3 regions of the Streptomyces sp. NPDC059832 genome follow, and region 2 is predicted to be linked to each of the others. Evidence: riboswitches for the same ligand, from Rfam matches in the RefSeq annotation. Region 2 holds a riboswitch; each other region holds the start of a gene.
What was found. Region 2 has a riboswitch for cobalamin ahead of ACFV8T_RS31990 (prenyltransferase/squalene oxidase repeat-containing protein). Riboswitches for the same ligand answer to the same signal wherever they lie in the genome.
Positions count from the first base shown of each region.

Region 1 (3,250 bases), on a different contig from region 2:
CGAAGACGGAAGGGGCATAGGTGTAGGCCCCCTTGGCGGCACAGCTGCGGTCCGGAGCCTTGCTCGGCCCGGTGCACACCGCCTTGTCGAGAGCGGCGACGAGGTCCTTGCCGCCGAAGGAGCGCGGGTCCCGGCCGACGGCCTCGGCCAGCAGAGCGACCTTGCCGATGGAGCCGCCGAGTGCGTACTTCGTACCTGTCCCGGTCCAGTCCTGGAGGGTCCTGCCGTCGCCGTCCTTGCCGCCGTCGTCGAGGAAGTCGACGATGCCGCGGAGCTTGTCGTTGTCCAGTCCGGTGGCCGCGAGTGCGTAGGCGCCGTCGATGGTGAGGCCGAAGTCGGCGCGGGAGGCACCTGGGCCGGCCGCGTAGTACCGGCCCTGCTTGAGGTTGGCCGCGCTGGTGAGGTAGCCCACGCCCTTCTTCAGGTCGGGGCCTTCGCTGGCCGGGAGGGTCGGGCCGCCGGGCGGTCCGGTCGTCGGCGGGTCCGTCGGGTCCGGCTTCTTCGCCGTGAGCCGGGTGAGGTCGGTGTCCGCCCCGGCCAGGACCGCCGGGCCGGTCGGGTAGAGGGCCGCGACGGTGGCGCCCTCGTCGAAGCCGAACCCGCCGCCGTCCAGCTGTTCGCGCGAGAGCCAGGAGACGGCCGCATCGGCCTGCGCGGTGTCGCCGAGAGCGCGGAGAGACTGCGCGGCGTACCCGGTGGCGTAGACGCTGCCGGACGTGGCCCCGGTGTAGCCGGGGAAGGAGCCGTCCTCGCGCTGCGCCTTCTTGAGATAGGTCCGGGCCTTCGTCACCGCCGTGTCCTGGCCGTGCGCCTCATGCAGCGCGAGGGCCACAAGGCCGGTGGTGGCGGGATCGCCGTCGCAGTTCTCGCCGGGGCGGATCAGGATGCTGGTGACCCCGCCGTCGTCGCACTGCAACTGGGTCAGCCGCTCGACGGTCTCGGCCGGAGGTTCGGTGCCGTCCCGGAGCAGGGCGAGCACGGCAAGTGCCTGTCCGTCCGCGTAGGTTGCGTTCCTGAAATCGCCCTTGCCGGTACAACCGGGGGTGGGACTGCCCGAGTCGGGGCCCGCGGCACAGATGTTGTCCACGAGGTCGGCGATCAGGTCGTGGCCGCCGAAGCGGTGCGGGTCGGCGCCCGTGACCTCGGCGAGAAGGGCCAGGCGTGCCGCGGCCGCCGCGTCGGGGGCCTGGTCCTTGCCCGACGGATAGGTGTAGTCGTCGGTGTGGGAGGCGAGGAAGGCGGTGATCTTGTCGAGAGTCGCGCTGTCGCCGTCCGCCGCGGCCAGCGCGTAGGCCGCCTCGGTGGTCAGGAGGTAGGCGGGGGTGTCGGCGCCGTCGTCAACGACGCGTTCGCCGTCCTTGAGCGTGCCGGCGACCCAGGTCGCCGCCGCCGCCACGTCGATCTCCCCGGCCGGGACCGTGGGCGTGCCCCCGGGGTCAGGAGTCCCGGTGCCGCCACCGGCGCGCACCTCGTCGGGGGTGAACGTCGGCTTGCCGGTGGTGCCGCCGATGTCGGTGCCGCCGAACACCCAGGCGTCGACGTCGCCGTCCTTCGGCTTGCGGTCCATGGCTCCGTACTGGCTGTACGTCCACGTGTGCTGGCCCGGCGAAGCGATCCAGTACGACCAGTAGGCCGTGGCCGGCGGGGTGAGTACGCAGGACTCCTGGTCCGTGGTCGGGTACTGCGTACCGGAGCCGAGGCCGATGCGGCAGATGAACGCCGGGCCGTCGTGCTGAGTGCCCTCGGTGGTGAATCCCGCCTCGTGGAGGAGTTCGTATCCGGTCGTCGGCGTCGTGTCGCAGCCGCGCTCGACCTTGCCTGCGAAGGGGCCGAAGTCGACAGCGACGATCGCGCCCTTGGTGGCTGTGCAGTCGCCGAGCGGGTCGGCCGCGGCCGGGGTGATGGTGATGAGTGTCACGCACATGGCAAGCAACAGGAATGCCACTGGTTTCAGGGACAGGCATGCCCTGCTCCCCGCCTGTCGGTCTCTTCGTTGTGCGGTCCCCACCGCAGCCCCCTCGCCTCTGTCTCCGTGGGGACATGAACGTGGCTGAGGCGGCCTCGGCCACGCGTGGTTCACCGCATGGCAGGGCTGGTCGACCACGCCGTAGTCCACGACGGCGCTTCTCGCTGAAGATCAGGCTCCAGGCATTCCGGCTCGCCCGGTGCTACCGGGCCTACGGTTGCGGGTCAGCGCCGGATTCTGACCGGCTTCCCCTGGAACTCAGTGCGTATGAGCCGGATTGGAGCACGCAGAGTGATACCTCGTCAAGACACCGGCCAGGGACGTGGAAGGGCCGCCTGAGGGGCATCTGGCGGGACGGCAGCGCGTCCGGTAGCGTCCTGCGCTGCCACGTGGGGGAACCCGGTGAGAGTCCGGGGCTGACGCGCAGCGGTGTGGGACGGCTGGGGCCGTTCCGAGCCCGAATGCCCAGGCGGCGACGCACCACAGGAAGCCGGTCCACGCGTTCGGGCGGCGGCCCTGCCTGCTGTTGTCTCCCGCCCGGGAAGGCCGTGGGCCCAGGGCGGCGCGCCCCTCATCCCAGGAGCAGGCCATGTCCCGTCCTTTGATCCCACGTCGTCTTGCGTTCACGGCGACCGCCTCCGTCGGGGCGCTCTGTCTGAGCGTCCTGCCGGCCGCTGCCACTGCCACACCGGTCCAGATCGCCACGTCGAGGACGAACGGTGTCACGTACCTCAAGTCCCTTCAGTCGTCGGATGGTTCCTACGCCGGGGCCGGACTGTCGAACGAGTGGGCGTTCAGCGCGCTCGCCTCCGCCGGCACCGCGGCCGTCGACGTCACACCTGGCGGCGACACCACGAAGAACGCGAGATCCGTGTACCGAACCCTGCTGTCGACGGCCAGCTGGCCGTCCGCGACGCCGGTGGTCACCGACTACGAACGCGCCACCCTCAACTCCTACGCGGCGGGCATCGACCCGGCCCGCGTCTCCGCCTCACGCAATCTCATCGGCGACATCTACAGCTACTGGCAGAAGGCCGAGCCCGGATACTTCGGCCCCTCGGCGAACTTCAACGGGACCGTGTTCGCCGCGCTCGCCCTCGGCGGCGCCCGGACGCAGGCGGGAACGCAGCGGATACCCAAGTCCCTGCGCGACTCCCTGATCACCCGCATCCGCGCCAACCAGCACAACGACGGCGGCTGGAACTACGGCAAGGCCGAAGGTGATCCGGGACAGCTCGGCTCGGCCGGCGATGTCGACATGACCGGCGCCGCGATGGCCGCGCT
Region 1 covers NZ_JBHWIY010000019.1:81,046-84,295, reverse strand. Annotated here, with positions in the region: gene ACFV8T_RS28750 (prenyltransferase/squalene oxidase repeat-containing protein) at 1-1,924, opposite strand, end outside; cobalamin riboswitch at 2,126-2,266, opposite strand; cobalamin riboswitch at 2,359-2,433, shown strand; gene ACFV8T_RS28745 (hypothetical protein) at 2,556-3,250, shown strand, end outside.
Region 1: linked by a shared signal. The riboswitch ahead of ACFV8T_RS28750 (prenyltransferase/squalene oxidase repeat-containing protein) and the one ahead of ACFV8T_RS31990 (prenyltransferase/squalene oxidase repeat-containing protein) in region 2 are both predicted to bind cobalamin.

Region 2 (3,250 bases):
GGGCCTGGATCGCCATGCATGCGGCGGACACCGCGATCGTGCGCCGTACCCGGGAGTCCGAACCCGGCAGGTGGCTGACGTATCTCACGGCCAAGCTCACCACGGTCGGTGCGCCCGAGGAGCATCTCGCGCCGTTGCGGGCCGCCGCGGCCGGCGGGGGGCGGACGCGTACATTGCCGGGGTCGCGGGCCGCGCTGCCGGACCGGGAGATCGTGCCCGGTGAGCTGCTCGATCTGGCGGGGCGCAGGCTGCGGGCGATCTGGACGCCGGGGCACACGCCGGGGCATGTGTGCCTGCACCTGGAGGAGGAGCATCCGGGGAATCTGCCGGGCCGGGGACGGCTCTTCTCGGGGGACCACCTGCTGCCGGGGATCAGTCCGCACATCGGGCTGTACGAGGACCCGGACGACGCGACGGTCACCGACCCCCTCGGCGACTACCTCGACTCGCTGGAGCGCATCGGCCGGCTCGGGGCCGCCGAGGTGCTGCCCGCGCATCAGTACGCCTTCACCGACGCGGCGGGACGCGTACGGGAGCTCCTCGGCCACCACGAGGAGCGGCTGACCGGGCTGCTGGGACTGCTGGCGGAGCCGCTGACGCCGTGGGAGCTGGCCGAGCGGATGGAGTGGAACCGGCCCTGGGCGCAGATCCCGCACGGCTCCCGGAACATCGCCGTCTCGGAGGCGGAGGCGCATCTGCGGCGGCTGGTGAAGCTCGGGCGCGCGGAGGCGGTGCCGGGGAGCGAGCCGGTGACGTACATCGCAGTGTGAGGCGGGGCGGGCGGGCCGCCCCGCACGGTTCAGCTCACCGGCCGGAGCTCACTGGCCCACCCGTCCGTCGATGCACTCGCGCAACAGGTCGGCCTGCCCGCAGTGCCGGGCGTACTCCTCGATCCTGTGCACCAGCAGCTCCCGGACGGAGATCTTGTCCTTGCCCAGCCGCTCACCCAGGTCCGGGTGCCCGGCCAGCGCGGCGTCGGTCGCGGCCTGCTCGCGCCCCAGATCGGCGTAGGCGGCGTCGACCACGGCCTGATCGGCGACGGCTCCGTCGAAGTCCGCGTCACGCTTGCCGTACAGCTTGGGCAGCGGTTCGCCGTCGGTGATCCAGTTGCGCCAGTCCCGTTCCACCTCGGCGAGGTGGCGCAGGAGGCCGAGCAGCGACAGCGTCGACGGCGGGACCGACCGGCGGGCCAGCTGCTCCGCGTCCAGGCCGTCGCACTTCATCCGCAGGGTCAGCCGGTAGTCGGTCAGATACTCGGCGAGCGTCGCGAGCTCGCCCTCCGGGCTCGTGCCCTCCTTGCTGCGGGGGTCGTCGTCCGGGTCCGCCCACATGTCGGGGTAGACGGTCGCCTGGGTCCAGCGTGCGGGTTGATCGCTCATGCGGGACATGGTCGTCCGTTCGGGGCCGAACTCGCCAGTGAGTTTCCCCCGTTGCCCGCCAGTGGGTTCTCCGCGTCGCCGGCGGGCCGAAGCCGCCCCGGGCCCGGCCGGGGCCGCCCGGTAGAGTGTGCGGGTCGTCATCATGCCCGTTCAGGGGGAAGCCGGTGCGAATCCGGCACTGACCACGCAGCCGTGAGCCGTCGTCGCAGACGGTGAGTCGGAATGCCCTGTCCGCGGTCGTGACCGGCTCGGACCACCGGACCCACCGGTGGTCGGCACCGTCGAGGTATACGGAGCCGGAGCCTGGTGCCTGAGCGTGCCTGTGCCCGGTTCACCCCGCAGGAGAGGCCCCGCCCGCCATGACCGTACGCCGCAGCGCAGCAACGCTCGCCGCCACCGCCGCCGTGCTCTGCGCGGCCGCAGCGCCGGTCGCGGTCGCAGCGCCGTCCCCCTCGCCCTCGCCGTCCGCCGCGTTGCCCGCCGGGCTGTACGGCACGAAGGACCCCACCTACGACGGGGTGTGGCGGCAGTCGCTGGCCTTCCTCGCCCAGCGGCTCGAAGGCGTCACACCGGCCGCGAAGTCGGTGGACTGGCTGATCTCCCAGCAGTGCGCCGACGGCTCCTACGCCGCGTTCCGGCCCGATGTCTCCAAGCCGTGCGACGCGAAGACGGTGCGGGACACCAATGCCACCGCGGCCGCCACCCAGGCGCTGGTCGAGGTCGGCGGGCACCGGGAGACCGTCAACAACTCGGTGCGCTGGCTGAAGTCCGTGCAGAACGAGGACGGCGGCTGGGGCTACACCGCGGGCGCGCCCAGCGATGCCAACTCCACCTCCCTGGTGATCGGCGCCCTCGCCCGGCAGGGACAGCGGCTCGCGGACATCACGACCCCCGGCGGCAAGACCCCGTACGACCCGCTGCTCGCGCTCGCGATCCCGTGCGGCGGCAAGGACGGCGGCGCCTTCGCCTACCAGCCCGACAAGAAGGGGAAGCTCGTCGCGAACGCGGACGCCACCGCGGCCGCCGTGCTCGGCACGATGGGCAAGGCGATGGCCGTCGGGAACAACGCCGCGGGCAAGGCGCCCGGCTGCCACCCCGGTTCCGGCCTCACGCCCGAGCAGGCCGCCCAGAACGGCGCCCACTACCTCACCGGCGCCCTCGCCGGGAACGGCCACCTGAACCAGGCGCCGATGCCGGGTGCCACCGACTCCACCCCGCAGCCCGACTTCGGCAACACCGCGGACGCGGTCGTCGCGCTGTCCGCGGCCGGGCACCAGGACAAGGCGGCCGGGGCGATCGGCTGGCTGAAGAAGAACTCCGCGGACTGGGCCGCCCAGAACGGCCCCGCCGCCTACGCCCAGCTCATCCTGGCCGCCCACTCGACCGGCGACAACGCCCGGGACTTCGGCGGCGTCGACCTGGTCGCCCGGCTGAACGCGGCCGGCCCCGCGCCCGCCGCCGTCGTGACGCCCGACCCGTCCGCCGACACCGGCTACGAGGCCACCGAGAAGGACCAGGTCCACAGCGGCGACGACGTGATCGGGGGCGTGTGGTGGTACATCGGCATCGCCCTCGTCCTCGCCGCAATCGCGTTCTTCCTGATCAGCGGTCGCCGGAAGAACCGGCAGCTGTGAGGCGCACGGGAAGGGCCACCGCGCTGCTGGTGGTCCTGGGCGCCGTCCTGGCCGTGCTCGGCGCGGGACCGGCCCAGGCGGCCGGCTACCGGTACTGGTCGTTCTGGGAGGGCTCCGGCTCCGGCTGGACGTACGCCGCCCAGGGCCCGTCCCTGGTCCGGCCCGACGACGGGACGGTGCAGGGTTTCCGGTTCTCGGTGAGCGAGGACTCCCAGGACTCGGCGAAGCCGCGCCGCG
Region 2 covers NZ_JBHWIY010000024.1:47,349-50,598, forward strand. Annotated here, with positions in the region: gene ACFV8T_RS31980 (MBL fold metallo-hydrolase) at 1-770, shown strand, start outside; gene ACFV8T_RS31985 (DinB family protein) at 819-1,388, opposite strand; cobalamin riboswitch at 1,494-1,629, shown strand; gene ACFV8T_RS31990 (prenyltransferase/squalene oxidase repeat-containing protein) at 1,739-3,013, shown strand; gene ACFV8T_RS31995 (SCO2322 family protein) at 3,010-3,250, shown strand, end outside.

Region 3 (3,250 bases), on a different contig from region 2:
CGGCCCTGATCCGCTCCTCGTAACCGGCCGTGTCGATCCGGCCCGCGCGCAGGTTGGCGCGGGCCGTGCGCAGTTCGTCGGTCTGCGGGAAGGAGCCGATGGTGGTCGTGGGCAGCAACGGCAGTCCGAGGTGGGCCCGTTGGGCGGCGGCGCGCTCGGTGTACGGCTGGGAGCGACGGCCGTCGAGGTCGGTGACGGCCGCGGTCCTGGCGCGTACGGCGGGGTCGCGGGTGAGGGGGGAGTGCGCGCGTGAGGCGAGGTCGGCCCGGTTGGCGGCGATCTCCGTGGCGATGGCGCCGGTGCCCCTGGCCAGCCCCTTGGCCAGAGTGACGATCTCGGTGGTCTTCTGCCGGGCGAAGGCGAGCCAGCGAAGGACCTGGGGGTCGATGTCCCGTTCGGGTGCTGTGTCGAGGGGGACGTGCAGCAGGGAGCAGGAGGCGGCCACGTCGACCCGGTCGGCGAGGCCGAGAAGTGTGGCGAGGGTGGCCAGCGACTTCTCGTAGTCGTTGATCCAGATGTTGCGGCCGTCGACCACGCCCGCGACGAGCCGTTTGCCGGGCAGCCCGCCGGCGGTGGCGAGGTCCGCGAGGTTGGCGGCGGCGGCGTCGGTGAAGTCCAGTGCCAGTCCGTCCACCGGGGCCTTCGCCAGTACGGGGAGCGCCTCGCCGAGCCGGCCGAAGTACGAGGCCACGAGCAGCTTGGGCCGGTCGGTCAGGCCGCCGAGTTCACGGTACGTGCGGGCAGCGGCGTTCAACTCGGCCGGCGTCCGGTCCTGGACCAGTGCGGGCTCGTCGAGCTGGACCCACTCCGCGCCGGTGGCGCGCAGATCGCCGAGTACCTCCGCGTAGACCGGCAGCAGACGGTCCAGCAGGGTGAGCGGTTCGAAGTCGGCCGCCACCCCGGGGGCGGGCTTGGCGAGCAGCAGGTACGTGACGGGGCCGACGAGCACCGGCCGGGCGGTGTGTCCGAGCGCGAGGGCTTCCTTCAGCTCGGCGACCTGCTTGGTGGAGTCGGTGGTGAAGACGGTGTCCGGGCCGAGTTCGGGGACGAGGTAGTGGTAGTTGGTGTCGAACCACTTGGTCATCTCCAGCGGCGCCACGTCCTGGGTGCCGCGGGCCATCGCGAAGTAGCCGTCGAGCGCGTCGGATTCGACGGCCTCACGGTGCCGGCGGGGGACTGCGCCGATCATGACGCTGGTGTCCAGGACGTGGTCGTAGTAGGAGAAGTCGCCGGTGGGCACCTCGTGGACACCGGCGTCCGCCAGTTGCCGCCAGTTGGACCGGCGCAGGCCGGCCGCCGTTTCCCGGAGGGCGTCGGCGGTGACCCGGCCCTTCCAGTAACCCTCGATGGCCTTCTTCAGTTCCCGGTCCGGACCCTGGCGGGGGTAGCCGTACACGGTGGCGTGTGCTGCCGCGGCTGCGGGCTGTGCTGTCACGGAAATCTCCTTCGCGAGATGACTCCTTGAGATCCCGGGACGGGACACGGACGCGAAGGGATGACGAACCGGACGGATGCGCACGCCATGGGTGCGGTCTTCCGTCCGGTATGTACGCCGACCCGCCCACGAGGTCACCGGGATATCCGCACACGAGGGGTCGCGTGCGGGCAACGGGCAGGTCTTCGGACTCGCGGGCACATCTGCCGAGGGCAGACACCTACTGGCCGTCGCTTCCCGGATCCGTCCGGATCCAGTGCGTATGACGGCGGTCGTTCCCGCTCACCGCTGCGGGGCAGTCCCGGATTCCCACCGGGTTCCCTCTTACGACGCGCCTGCCTGGCGGGCAGGGCGAACCAGCTGCACCGGCCAGACTAGAGGGCGGATCGCTCCCGGGGCACCGCAGTTCACATTCCGGAACGTGACATGAGCCACGGGATCGGTCCGGCCGGGCAGGCTGAAGGGGCGCGCGACGGACCACCGGCCGCCACACGACCCTCCGGCGTCGCACCTTCCCCGAGCGGCGTGACACCGCCGCCTCGGTGATCCTCGACCCGATGGCTGGTTCTCGGCCGCGCCGCGCCCCTGGGCGTGCTTCCGAAGCGCTCGTCCGCTCTCTACCGTGGGAGGAGCAACTTCACACGCGCGCAGCGCGACGGCGACACAACGGGGGCATCGTGGAAGCGGAGTTGGCGGCGCTGGCGGAGACGGGGGCGACGACCTTGATGGGGCTCATGGTCTCGGACGCCTGGACACAGACGCGGGCGCGAGTGGCACGTTTCCTCGCTCGGGGCGAGGAAACCGGTGGTGTGGACGAAGAACTCGAAGCGTCCCGGGCGGAACTCATCTCGGCCCGTGACGGTGAGGCGCCGGATGTCGCGGAGGACATCGAGGACGAGTGGCGGCTCAGACTGCGTCGAGCGCTGCGGGCGGACCCGGCGGCAGCACAGGAACTGCGACTCCTGCTGGATGAACTCGCCCCCGCAGCGGCGGGTGTGCCGACCGTGACAGTTCACAACAGCGTCAGCGAGGGCGCCCGGACCGGCCCGGTCATCCAGGGGCAGCAGCAGAATTTCTCCGACACGACTTTCAACTGACGGGCGCACGTGCGCCCGAGAGGGATCGCAGACAGCGTGAACGGCGCGGGATGCGGGACCGGCGCCGAGCACACGTACATCGGCAACGATGTCGGTCCAGGGCGCGCGTCGTCCGGGAGTCGCCGTGGCAGGTCCCGGTCCGTCCGGCTCGGGCCGTGGGGCGCGGCCGATGTCTCCGGGGGCAAGGTGGTCAGGTTGGAACCGGACCTGCTCCGGGGCGCGGGCGCCCGCGGGACCGCCCCGGCCGATGGGGAGGTCCCGGGCCGGCCCGCGCCCCGGAGCGCGCTTCAGGACTTGGGGGAGAAGCGCAGCCGCGTGGCCGCCACTGCGCCGAGGGCCAGCAGGACGATGGACACCCACAGGCCGGACAGATGGTTGCCGGTGGCGTCCTCGGCGTAGCCCATGATGTACGGGCCGACGAAGCCGCCGGTGATGCCGATGGTGTTGAGCAGGGCCAGGCCGCCGGCGAGGGTCTTGCCCGAGAGCCGGGTGGCGGGGAAGTTGAACAGCAGGGGCTGGACGACGAAGAACGCCAGGCCGGTGAAGCAGAAGCCGAGCAGGGCGATCACGGGACCGGCGACGGCGGCGACGATGAGGCCGGTGAACATCATCAGCAGTCCGACCACCACGAAGTTGCGGGAGCGCCGGGGTGTCGTCGCGCGCGGCGGCACCAGTACGGCACCGACGGCCGCGGTGAGCCAGGGCAGTCCGGTCAGCA
Region 3 covers NZ_JBHWIY010000022.1:1,119-4,368, reverse strand. Annotated here, with positions in the region: gene metE (5-methyltetrahydropteroyltriglutamate--homocysteine S-methyltransferase) at 1-1,435, opposite strand, end outside; cobalamin riboswitch at 1,594-1,811, opposite strand; gene ACFV8T_RS30430 (hypothetical protein) at 2,113-2,532, shown strand; gene ACFV8T_RS30425 (MFS transporter) at 2,820-3,250, opposite strand, start outside.
Region 3: linked by a shared signal. The riboswitch ahead of metE (5-methyltetrahydropteroyltriglutamate--homocysteine S-methyltransferase) and the one ahead of ACFV8T_RS31990 (prenyltransferase/squalene oxidase repeat-containing protein) in region 2 are both predicted to bind cobalamin.